DNA from 2 places in the Thermoanaerobacter sp. RKWS2 genome. Region 2 is predicted to be linked to the other one. Evidence: a T-box and tRNA genes for the amino acid it is inferred to sense, from the RefSeq annotation. Region 2 holds a T-box; the other holds one or more tRNA genes.
The links. A T-box is a leader RNA that pairs with one kind of tRNA and senses whether it is charged. The one in region 2 lies ahead of leuS (leucine--tRNA ligase), so its partner is inferred to be a tRNA-Leu.
Positions count from the first base shown of each region.

Region 1: it encodes a tRNA-Leu, which carries the amino acid that the T-box ahead of leuS (leucine--tRNA ligase) is inferred to sense. The anticodon was not compared.

Region 1 is NZ_CP110888.1:2,510,479-2,514,905, forward strand. Features, by position in the region: gene OEI98_RS13315 (hypothetical protein) at 1-181, shown strand, start outside; gene OEI98_RS13320 (recombinase family protein) at 201-1,721, shown strand; tRNA gene OEI98_RS13325 (tRNA-Met) at 1,678-1,754, opposite strand; tRNA gene OEI98_RS13330 (tRNA-Met) at 1,762-1,837, opposite strand; tRNA gene OEI98_RS13335 (tRNA-Leu) at 1,842-1,931, opposite strand; gene OEI98_RS13340 (Ppx/GppA phosphatase family protein) at 2,028-2,933, opposite strand; gene OEI98_RS13345 (S1 domain-containing RNA-binding protein) at 2,996-3,427, opposite strand; gene OEI98_RS13350 (FtsB family cell division protein) at 3,515-3,802, opposite strand; gene yabQ (spore cortex biosynthesis protein YabQ) at 3,871-4,347, opposite strand; partial or broken gene OEI98_RS15180 (putative manganese-dependent inorganic diphosphatase) at 4,425-4,427, shown strand, end outside.
Region 2 is NZ_CP110888.1:342,505-346,931, reverse strand. Features, by position in the region: gene leuS (leucine--tRNA ligase) at 1-1,995, opposite strand, end outside; T-box leader at 2,060-2,266, opposite strand; gene OEI98_RS01700 (ABC transporter permease) at 2,331-3,086, opposite strand; gene OEI98_RS01695 (phosphate ABC transporter ATP-binding protein) at 3,083-3,808, opposite strand; gene OEI98_RS01690 (ECF transporter S component) at 3,979-4,427, shown strand, end outside.

The DNA.
Region 1 (4,427 bases), 660 kb from region 2:
AAACGGAAATGTAAATTACAGGACACAAGTTAAGACATTTATTCATGAAATACAGCATATATTGAACGATATGCCACAACATAGCTATATTATAGGACTTAACATGGAATATTTAGAGTTGGAAGATAAAGCAGATGAAATATCGGAAAAGATATTAGAATATATTACAAAAGCTGAATAAGATTGGGAGGGGATTTCTCATGGCTGAAACAGAGTTAAGAGCTGCTGCATACGCAAGATACTCCAGCGATAATCAGCGAGAAGAGAGCATTGAGGCCCAATTAAGGGCTATAAAAGAGTACTGCGAAAAGAATAGTATACAGCTAGTAAAAATATACACTGATGAAGCAAAGAGCGCTACAACTGATGATAGACCGGCATTTCTGCAGATGATAAAAGACAGCTCATTAGGTCTTTTCAATGCTGTTATTGTACATAAATTGGACAGGTTTGCACGCAACAGATATGACAGTGCCTTTTACAGAAGACAGTTGAAAAAGAATGGTGTAAGATTAATATCGGTATTAGAACAGCTTGACGATAGTCCCGAGTCTATAATTCTTGAGTCGGTACTTGAAGGAATGGCTGAGTACTACTCCAAAAACCTTGCGAGGGAGGTTATGAAGGGATTGAAAGAAAATGCTTTTCAGGCCAAATTTAATGGAGGTATACCACCTTTAGGATATGATATTGTAAATGGAGAATATGTAATAAATGAGAAAGAGGCTGAGGCAGTAAGATTAATTTTTGAGTTGTATGCCCAAGGGTATGGATATAGGCAGATAATTGATGAATTAAACTTAAGAGGTTACAGAACTAAGAAGGGGAATCCGTTCAGCAAAAACAGCATTCATGAAATTTTAAAAAATGAAAAATATACTGGCAAATATATATTCAACAAAGGCACAAAGAAAAATCATAGAATAGTAAAAGAAGACGTAATCGTTATAGAGAATGCTATACCTGCAATCATTGATGAAGACTTATTTAAAAAAGTGCAGGAGAAAATGGAAGAAAGAAAAATAACAAGAGGGGCTAATTCTGCAAAAAGGGTTTATCTTTTGTCAGGTCTTGTTTACTGTGGTTTATGCGGCTCTAAAATGGTAGGGTGCTTAAGCAGGGGCAAGTATGTGACTTACAGGTGTAGCAGAAAAGATAGAACTAAGCAGTGCACAAATAGAGATATAAATAAAGAAAAAGTAGAAGCTTTTGTCATAGAAGAGCTGAATAAAAGAATACTCGACCCGAAAGTAGCACCAATACTAGCTAGGCTTTTAAATGAAGAAAATCAAAAGTTAAATAGAGAGAAAGCAGAAGAAATTACTTTTTTAAAAAAGCGTTATAAGGAGGTTGAAGAGCAGATGAAAAACATAGTAGAAGCCATTGCTCAGGGCATGTTCCAGCCGATTATGAAGGAAAAAATGAATGAATTAGAAGCAATGAGAAATGAACTCGCTTACAGAATTAAAGAGCTGGAAAATAAAAAAGAAACAAGCTTTATTACACCAGAAATGATTTTGAAAATCTTTGAAAAGGATAGGGAAATAATTAATTCATCGAAGGATCCTCATGAAATTAAAGAAGTGCTTAAAAACTACATAAAAAAAATAATCGTCACCCCAGATGAAATAAAGTGTGAATTTTACTTCTGGATAGGTGACGATTTCCGTTCTTTGCTGGTAGCGGCGAGTGGATTTGAACCACCGACACTGCGGGTATGAACCGCATGCTCTGGCCAACTGAGCTACGCCGCCATATTTTTGGTTGCGGGGGTAGGATTTGAACCTACGACCTCCGGGTTATGAGCCCGACGAGCTACCGGACTGCTCCACCCGCGCCATTGGTGCCGGAGACCGGACTCGAACCGGTACGGGCTTTTAGGGCCCGCAGGATTTTAAGTCCTGTGCGTCTGCCAGTTCCGCCACTCCGGCTTCATCTCCTTGAGACAGTATTTATTATATTATATCTATATCTTTAAGTCAATAGTTTTTTATCCACTTTTGCAACTTCAAATGAAAATTCCATTTCTATAGCTTAAATTCCCCAAATTTATAGAGGACTGCTCCTTCTAAATTATCCCACTCACTAACCGTTATTTCTTTGAAACTCAGCATTTCTAATATAGTCAGTAATATAGCAGTTCCCGCAATTATTATATCAGCCCTTTGGGGCTGCAATCCAAAAATTTTTTTTCGTTCTTCCAATGTAACAGACATAAATTTATCTAAAATCCTTTTAATTTCTTCCTTTTTTAACTGATAGCCATGGACTTTTTCTTGAGAATAAATTTCTAATTGCTGAGAAACTGCGGCAAGAGTTGTTATCGTTCCTCCTATGCCGATAACATTTTCAACCTCTTTGTACTTATCAATGGAATTTACCACTGCATCTATTATGTGTAACCTAATTTCATCATATTCCTCAGTTGTAGGAGGATCATTTTTAATAAATTTTTCAGTAAGCCTCACAGCCCCTATATCAAAACTTTTTTTTACAAATTCTCTACCTTTGTACGCTAATTCAGTACTTCCTCCTCCTATATCTAACACCAGAGCATCTTCCTTATTAACTCCCATCACCGCTCCGATGTATCCAAACAAGCTCTCTGTTTCTCCATCTATAATTTCTACCTCTAGCCCAAGTTTTCCAATTTGCTCAAAAAAAGCATCTTTATTTTTAGCATCCCTCATCGCAGATGTTGCAAAAGCATATATAACTTCTGCGCCTTTTTCTTGGGCCAATTTCACAAAGCGTTCAATCACTTCAATGCTTCTCTGTATCGCATTATTATTTAACTTCCCCGTTTTAGAAATTCCTTCCCCTAATCGAGTTATTTCAACGTCTTTTTGTATCTTGTTTATATTTTCATTATCTATGTCACATATAAGTTGGCGTATTGAATTTGTCCCTATATCAATCGCACAAATTCTCATAATAACCCCCAACTATCACAGGTAAAAACCCTTTATGAAAAATCTTCGGGCATAACCCGAAGTTAATATCCATTGCTTCTTCTGTAGCCTGTGTTTCTTCTCTTGGAATCAAAATTCTTTCGCAGCTGTTGCTGTCTTTCGTCTGAATCCTTTAAAAACTTAAGCAATCTCTCTTCAAAAGAACTATTAGTATTATAATTCCTATTGCTCTGCCATACAAAATCCTTTGGATCTCTTTCTTTATTATTATTATTTTTTTTAGGCAAAGCCTTTTTGATTGACAAACTTATTCTTCCATTAGCATCCATGGACAATATTTTTACTTTTACTTTATCATGCTCCTTCAAATGCTCCCTAATGTCTTTTACATAGGTATTAGCAACTTCCGAAATATGCACCAACCCAGTTTTTCCCTCTGGTAGCTGAATAAATGCTCCAAAGTCTGTGATGTTTAACACAGTGCCCTCAACAACATCTCCAACCTCAAATGGCATATAAATAAAGATCCTCCCTCTAAAAATTTTATTAATGAGTTCATTATATATTAAAATACAAAATATTTCAAGATAAATTTTTCGAAATCACTTTTTTGTCTCTTGTGTCTTAGTTTTTGAAATATCTACATAAATTATTTCTCCTTTTTTAACCAACCCCAATTTTTGCCTTGCCTCATTTTCAATAAAACTTTCACTATTTATCTGGTGAAGTAATTCATTTAAATACTTATTTTCTTTCATTACTGCAGCTTCTTTATTTTTCAAATCCCTATACCTATTATTAAGTTTCTCTAATGCAACTTGCTGCTGAAAAAAAGTAAATCCAATATATGCAATAAAGGCAAAAAACAATATCTTCTTTAGTTTTTTCACTCAAAACACCTACTTTCACAATGCGGATTAATCTATTATTTTTATTCGACATCTCTTTAAAAAATCCTCTATTTTTTCCTCTTAAAAATCTTAAAATAGGTTAAATTATTTTTTAGAAAAGCACCAGGCAAAGTTAAAATTTTTCTTGTAAACCTATAAGGAACAATAAAAAAATTGACTACTATTTTAACAGGGTATATAATAATTTCTGCCATCTTTTTTAAAAACTTTATTGTAAATTCATAAATTCCAATTAAAGCTTGGGTGATGAAATAACTTAGTAACACATAATAAAGAATAACTCCAATTGCAAATCCTAAAAAACTATAAAGCCTGATTTCAACGTAATTGCTTATATACATAAAATAAAGCATAGTAATTGTCCCAAAAAGCCAAAATATAATATCGGCAATATTAGAAAAAGTTTTTTTAAGCCTAAAAACTTGCCTTGTCACTTTAAAAATATCGTATATAAATCCCAGCACAAAACCGCCATACACTGTAACTAAAAATGCATAAATTTGACTTTGTATGGTTATTACCATTTACATACCCTCCTTTTCTTGTTATATTATATTTATCCACTGCAACAAGAATGAAACTAAAATAGGGGCGATGCATCATG
Region 2 (4,427 bases):
TATAGCATAATGTCTCACATAGTTTAATTCATTTTCATCTTTTCCCATTTCGTCTTTGGTCTTGCCAGGATTGTTTCTTGTCTCAATAAATTTATCTATAAACCTCTCCACTCTATTGACAAATCTGGAAATTGCCTTAATACCATCATCATTCCATGGCCCACCTTCAGAATAAGCAAATCCAAACATAAGGTAAAGCCTGAATACATCAGAACCGTATTCTTTAATGTATTCGTCAGGCGAAATGACATTTCCTTTAGATTTACTCATTCTGCTTCCATCAGGTCCCAATATTGTGCCTTGATGCACCAAAGATTTAAACGGCTCATCAAAGTCAAGATATCCTAAGTCTCTCAAAGCCTTTGTAACAAACCTTGCGTACAAAAGATGCATTGTCGCATGCTCTGCTCCACCTACGTACTTGTCAACAGGCAACATTTTATTTATCCATTCTTTATTGAAAGGCTCTTTGTCGTTTTTGTTGTCGGGATATCTTAAAAAGTACCAGGAAGAATCCACAAAAGTGTCCAAGGTATCGGGGTCTCTTAAGGCCTTACCACCACATTTAGGACAAGTTACATTCATAAAGCCCTCATGCTTTTTAAGTGGAGACTCACCTGTTGGAGCAAATTCCACATCATAAGGGAGTAATACTGGTAAATCTTCTTCTGGGACAGGGACTATGCCACAGCGTTCACAGTGAATAACAGGTATTGGAGCACCCCAGTATCTCTGCCTTGAAACAAGCCAATCCCTCAATCTGTAATTTACTTTAAACTCTGCTCTACCTTCTTGTTTTAATTTTTCTACAATTTTTATCCTCGCTTCTTCTGATTTTATACCTGTAAATTCTCCACTGTCTATAAGCACTCCATACTCAACAAAGGGTAGACTGTCCTCCACATCTCCAATTCCTTTTATCACTCTTTTTATAGGAAGGTTGTATTTTGTTGCAAATTCATAATCTCTTTCATCATGGGCAGGAACAGCCATGACACATCCTGTTCCATATGTTGCAAGGACATAGTCTGCTATCCAAATAGGGAGTTTCTCTCCCGTCAGAGGATGAATTGCGTATGCTCCTGTAAATACCCCTGTCTTTTCCTTTTCAGTAGACAACCTTTCAATTTCACTTTGTTTTCTCGCGTATTCTTTATACTCTTCAACAGCTTGTTTATATTCATCTGTAGTGATTAAATCCACAATCTCATGTTCTGGCGCAATAACTACATACGTCGCTCCATATAACGTGTCAGCTCTTGTTGTAAACACCTTAAATGTCAGGTCTTTGCCGTCAACTTTAAATTCTATCTCTGCCCCATCCGACTTTCCAATCCAATTTCTCTGCATTATTTTTGTCTTCTCAGGCCAATCAAGTTCATCCAGTTTTTCAAGGAGTTCTTCTGCATAAGCAGTTATCTTGAAAAACCACTGAGTCAAATCTTTCTTTGTAACTTCAGTGCCACACCTTTCACATTTTCCATCTATAACTTGCTCGTTTGCAAGAACAGTTTGACAGCTTGGGCACCAATTCACTGGAGCTTTTTTTCTATAGGCAAGGCCTGCCTCAAAAAGCTTAAGGAAAATCCACTGTGTCCATTTATAGTATTCCGGTAAGCAAGTTATTACTTCATAGTCCCAATCAAAAGTTGCCCCCATTTCTCTTAACTGCTTTTCCATTGTTCTTATGTTTTCCATAGTGGAATCATAAGGATGTATTCCTGTTTTTATCGCGTAATTTTCTGCAGGAAGTCCAAAGGCATCAAATCCCATTGGATGAAAAACCTCATAGCCTTGCATTCTTTTCATTCTCGCCCAAGAATCAGTAGGTCCGTAATTGTACCAATGCCCTACGTGGAGCTTTGCACCCGAAGGATAAGAAAACATCTCAAGGCAATAAAGCTTTTTATCTACATTTTCAGGATTAAACTTGTAAAGTTTTGTCTCTTCCCATCTTTTTTGCCATTTTCTATCAACATCCACTGAGTAAGCCATAAACCTCCACTCCTATCTATGATTTTTTAGCAAACTCGATTTTATTAAAAAAAGTCTTTCATCTTTAAGAGACGAAAGACTTGCACTTCCGTGGTACCACTCTTCTTGGCATAAGCCCACTTAAACCTGTAACGGCAGTAACCGTGCATACCTACTACACTTCAGTATGCCTGCTCCATGGCGAGTTTCGGCATCTTAGGCTACCGTTTTGCACCCACCAACGGCTCTCTTAAAGCTTACAATGCCTACTGCTCCACTTCATCGCATTTAAAAAATTGATTTGTACATTATTTTATTACAAAATAGGGATAAATGCAATATCATTTTAAACAATATTATTGTAAATCAATCACTAATTGATGATATTTTGTAAAAAAGTTTCTATAGGTGAGAAAAGTAACACTAAAACATGAAATCGCTACTGTAGAAGCCAACATAAAAGTAACCATTATCTGGTACTTAACTGCATCAATAGGGTCTACTCCACCCAATATTAGCCCTGTCATCATTCCTGGAAGCTGGACGATGCCTAGAGTTTTCATGCTGTCAACTGTTGGAATCATCCCTGTCTTTATCGCTGTCTTTATCACTTTTTGAGCTGCTTGCCTTGAAGTTGCACCAAGTGACAAATACGCCTCTATTTCCTCTGACTTATTTTTTATTTCGTCTTTTAGTCTTGAAACAGCAAGTCCTGAGGCTACCATTGAATTTCCTATTATCATCCCTGATACAGGTATAACTTCCTGGGGGCTAAAATGTATATTCCCAAATAAAATAAGCAGAGAAATTGTAATCGCGGCACTTAAGGCAATTGAAAAAGTGATAAAATAAAAAACATTCGGTATTCCCTTCCCTCTCTTTGAAGCATTATTTCCAGCAACTACTATCATTAAGCTTACCATTGCCAAGGTAAATAAAGCATTATCGGCAGCAAATATGTAGTGTAAAATGTATCCTACTATTGTAAGCTGCACAACCGCTCTTATAGTACCTATAACTATTTCCTTTTCAATCCCCAGCTTTTGGTAATAAGAAACAAAAATTGATATTAGCACAAGACTTGACGCCAATGTCAAAGACAATACACTCATTTAACTTCCTCCTTTAACTTGCCTTGTATAAACAATTTTGTAATTTCATTTTGGGGATTTGTAAAAAAATCATAAGTTTTAGCATATTCTATTAATTGCCCTTTGTTAAGCAGTGCTGTGTAATCTCCAATGCGCTTAGCCTGTTCCATGTTGTGAGTTATCCAAATAATCGTCAAATTCATTTTTTCTTTTAGGTTAAATATTAATTTCTCTACTATTTCTGTAGAAGTAGGGTCAAGAGCTGAAGTAGGTTCATCAAGTAAAAGAGCTTCAGGATTATTTGCAAGAGTTCTCGCTATAGAAACTCTTTGCTGTTCCCCTCCTGATAAATTTTTCACATCTCTTGTAGCATACTCATTATTCAATCCTACAATGCTCAAATAATACTCCACGTTTACATTTTTTTCGCCTTTAAGCATTGGACCATACTCAATATTCTCTTTTACTGTTCCTTCAAAAAGATGAGGCTGCTGAAAAACCATTCCAATTCTTCTTCTTAAGTCTATCACATCTATTGTTTTAATATCCACGTCGTCTATTAAAATACTGCCATGGGTTGGATCTATCAATCGGTTTATCAGTTTAATCAGCGTCGATTTTCCAGCTCCAGAAGGGCCGACAATAGTATGTATTGCTCCACCTTCAAACTTTACAGAAATGTTTTTTAATATCTCTTTTCCAAAACTACTGTAACTTACCTCTTTAAATTCTATTTCATTCACATAAATCACCTCTATTGTAACAACTGTTACATTTATATTTAAATTGTATCCTTTCTTTGTGCGAAAGTCAACAAAGCTAAAAATTTCTTTTCAACTTTGATATTTATTTGACATTCTTCTGCTAAAGTAATAAAATATAATTGACAATAAGAGGAAAGGAGGCGATTTGTGTGAATACAAAATTTATAACGAGAACAGCTATCCTATTAGCTATTACTTTAATATTTCAGTTTTTAAAAATGCCACAACTTATAACAGGTTCTATCGTTAATGCAATGCTTTTAATCGCAGCTGGAACTGTAGGAATGTGGTCAGGAATTATAATAGGACTTTTAACACCGGTAATTGCATTTTTAGTAGGCATAATGGGATTTCCTTTAATGATTCCTTTCATAATGGTGGGTAATGGGTTATATGTAATGCTTTTTTCAACGCAAAAAAACAAAGTAATAGGAATGATAGTAGGTGCTGTAGTTAAGTTTATATGGCTTGCTTTATCAGTAAAATATATAATGCACCTGTTCAATGTAAAAGTTCCATTAAAAATTGTACAGGCTTTTACAACACCTCAGCTTATAACAGCACTCATAGGAGGTATACTGGGAATTATAGTAATTGC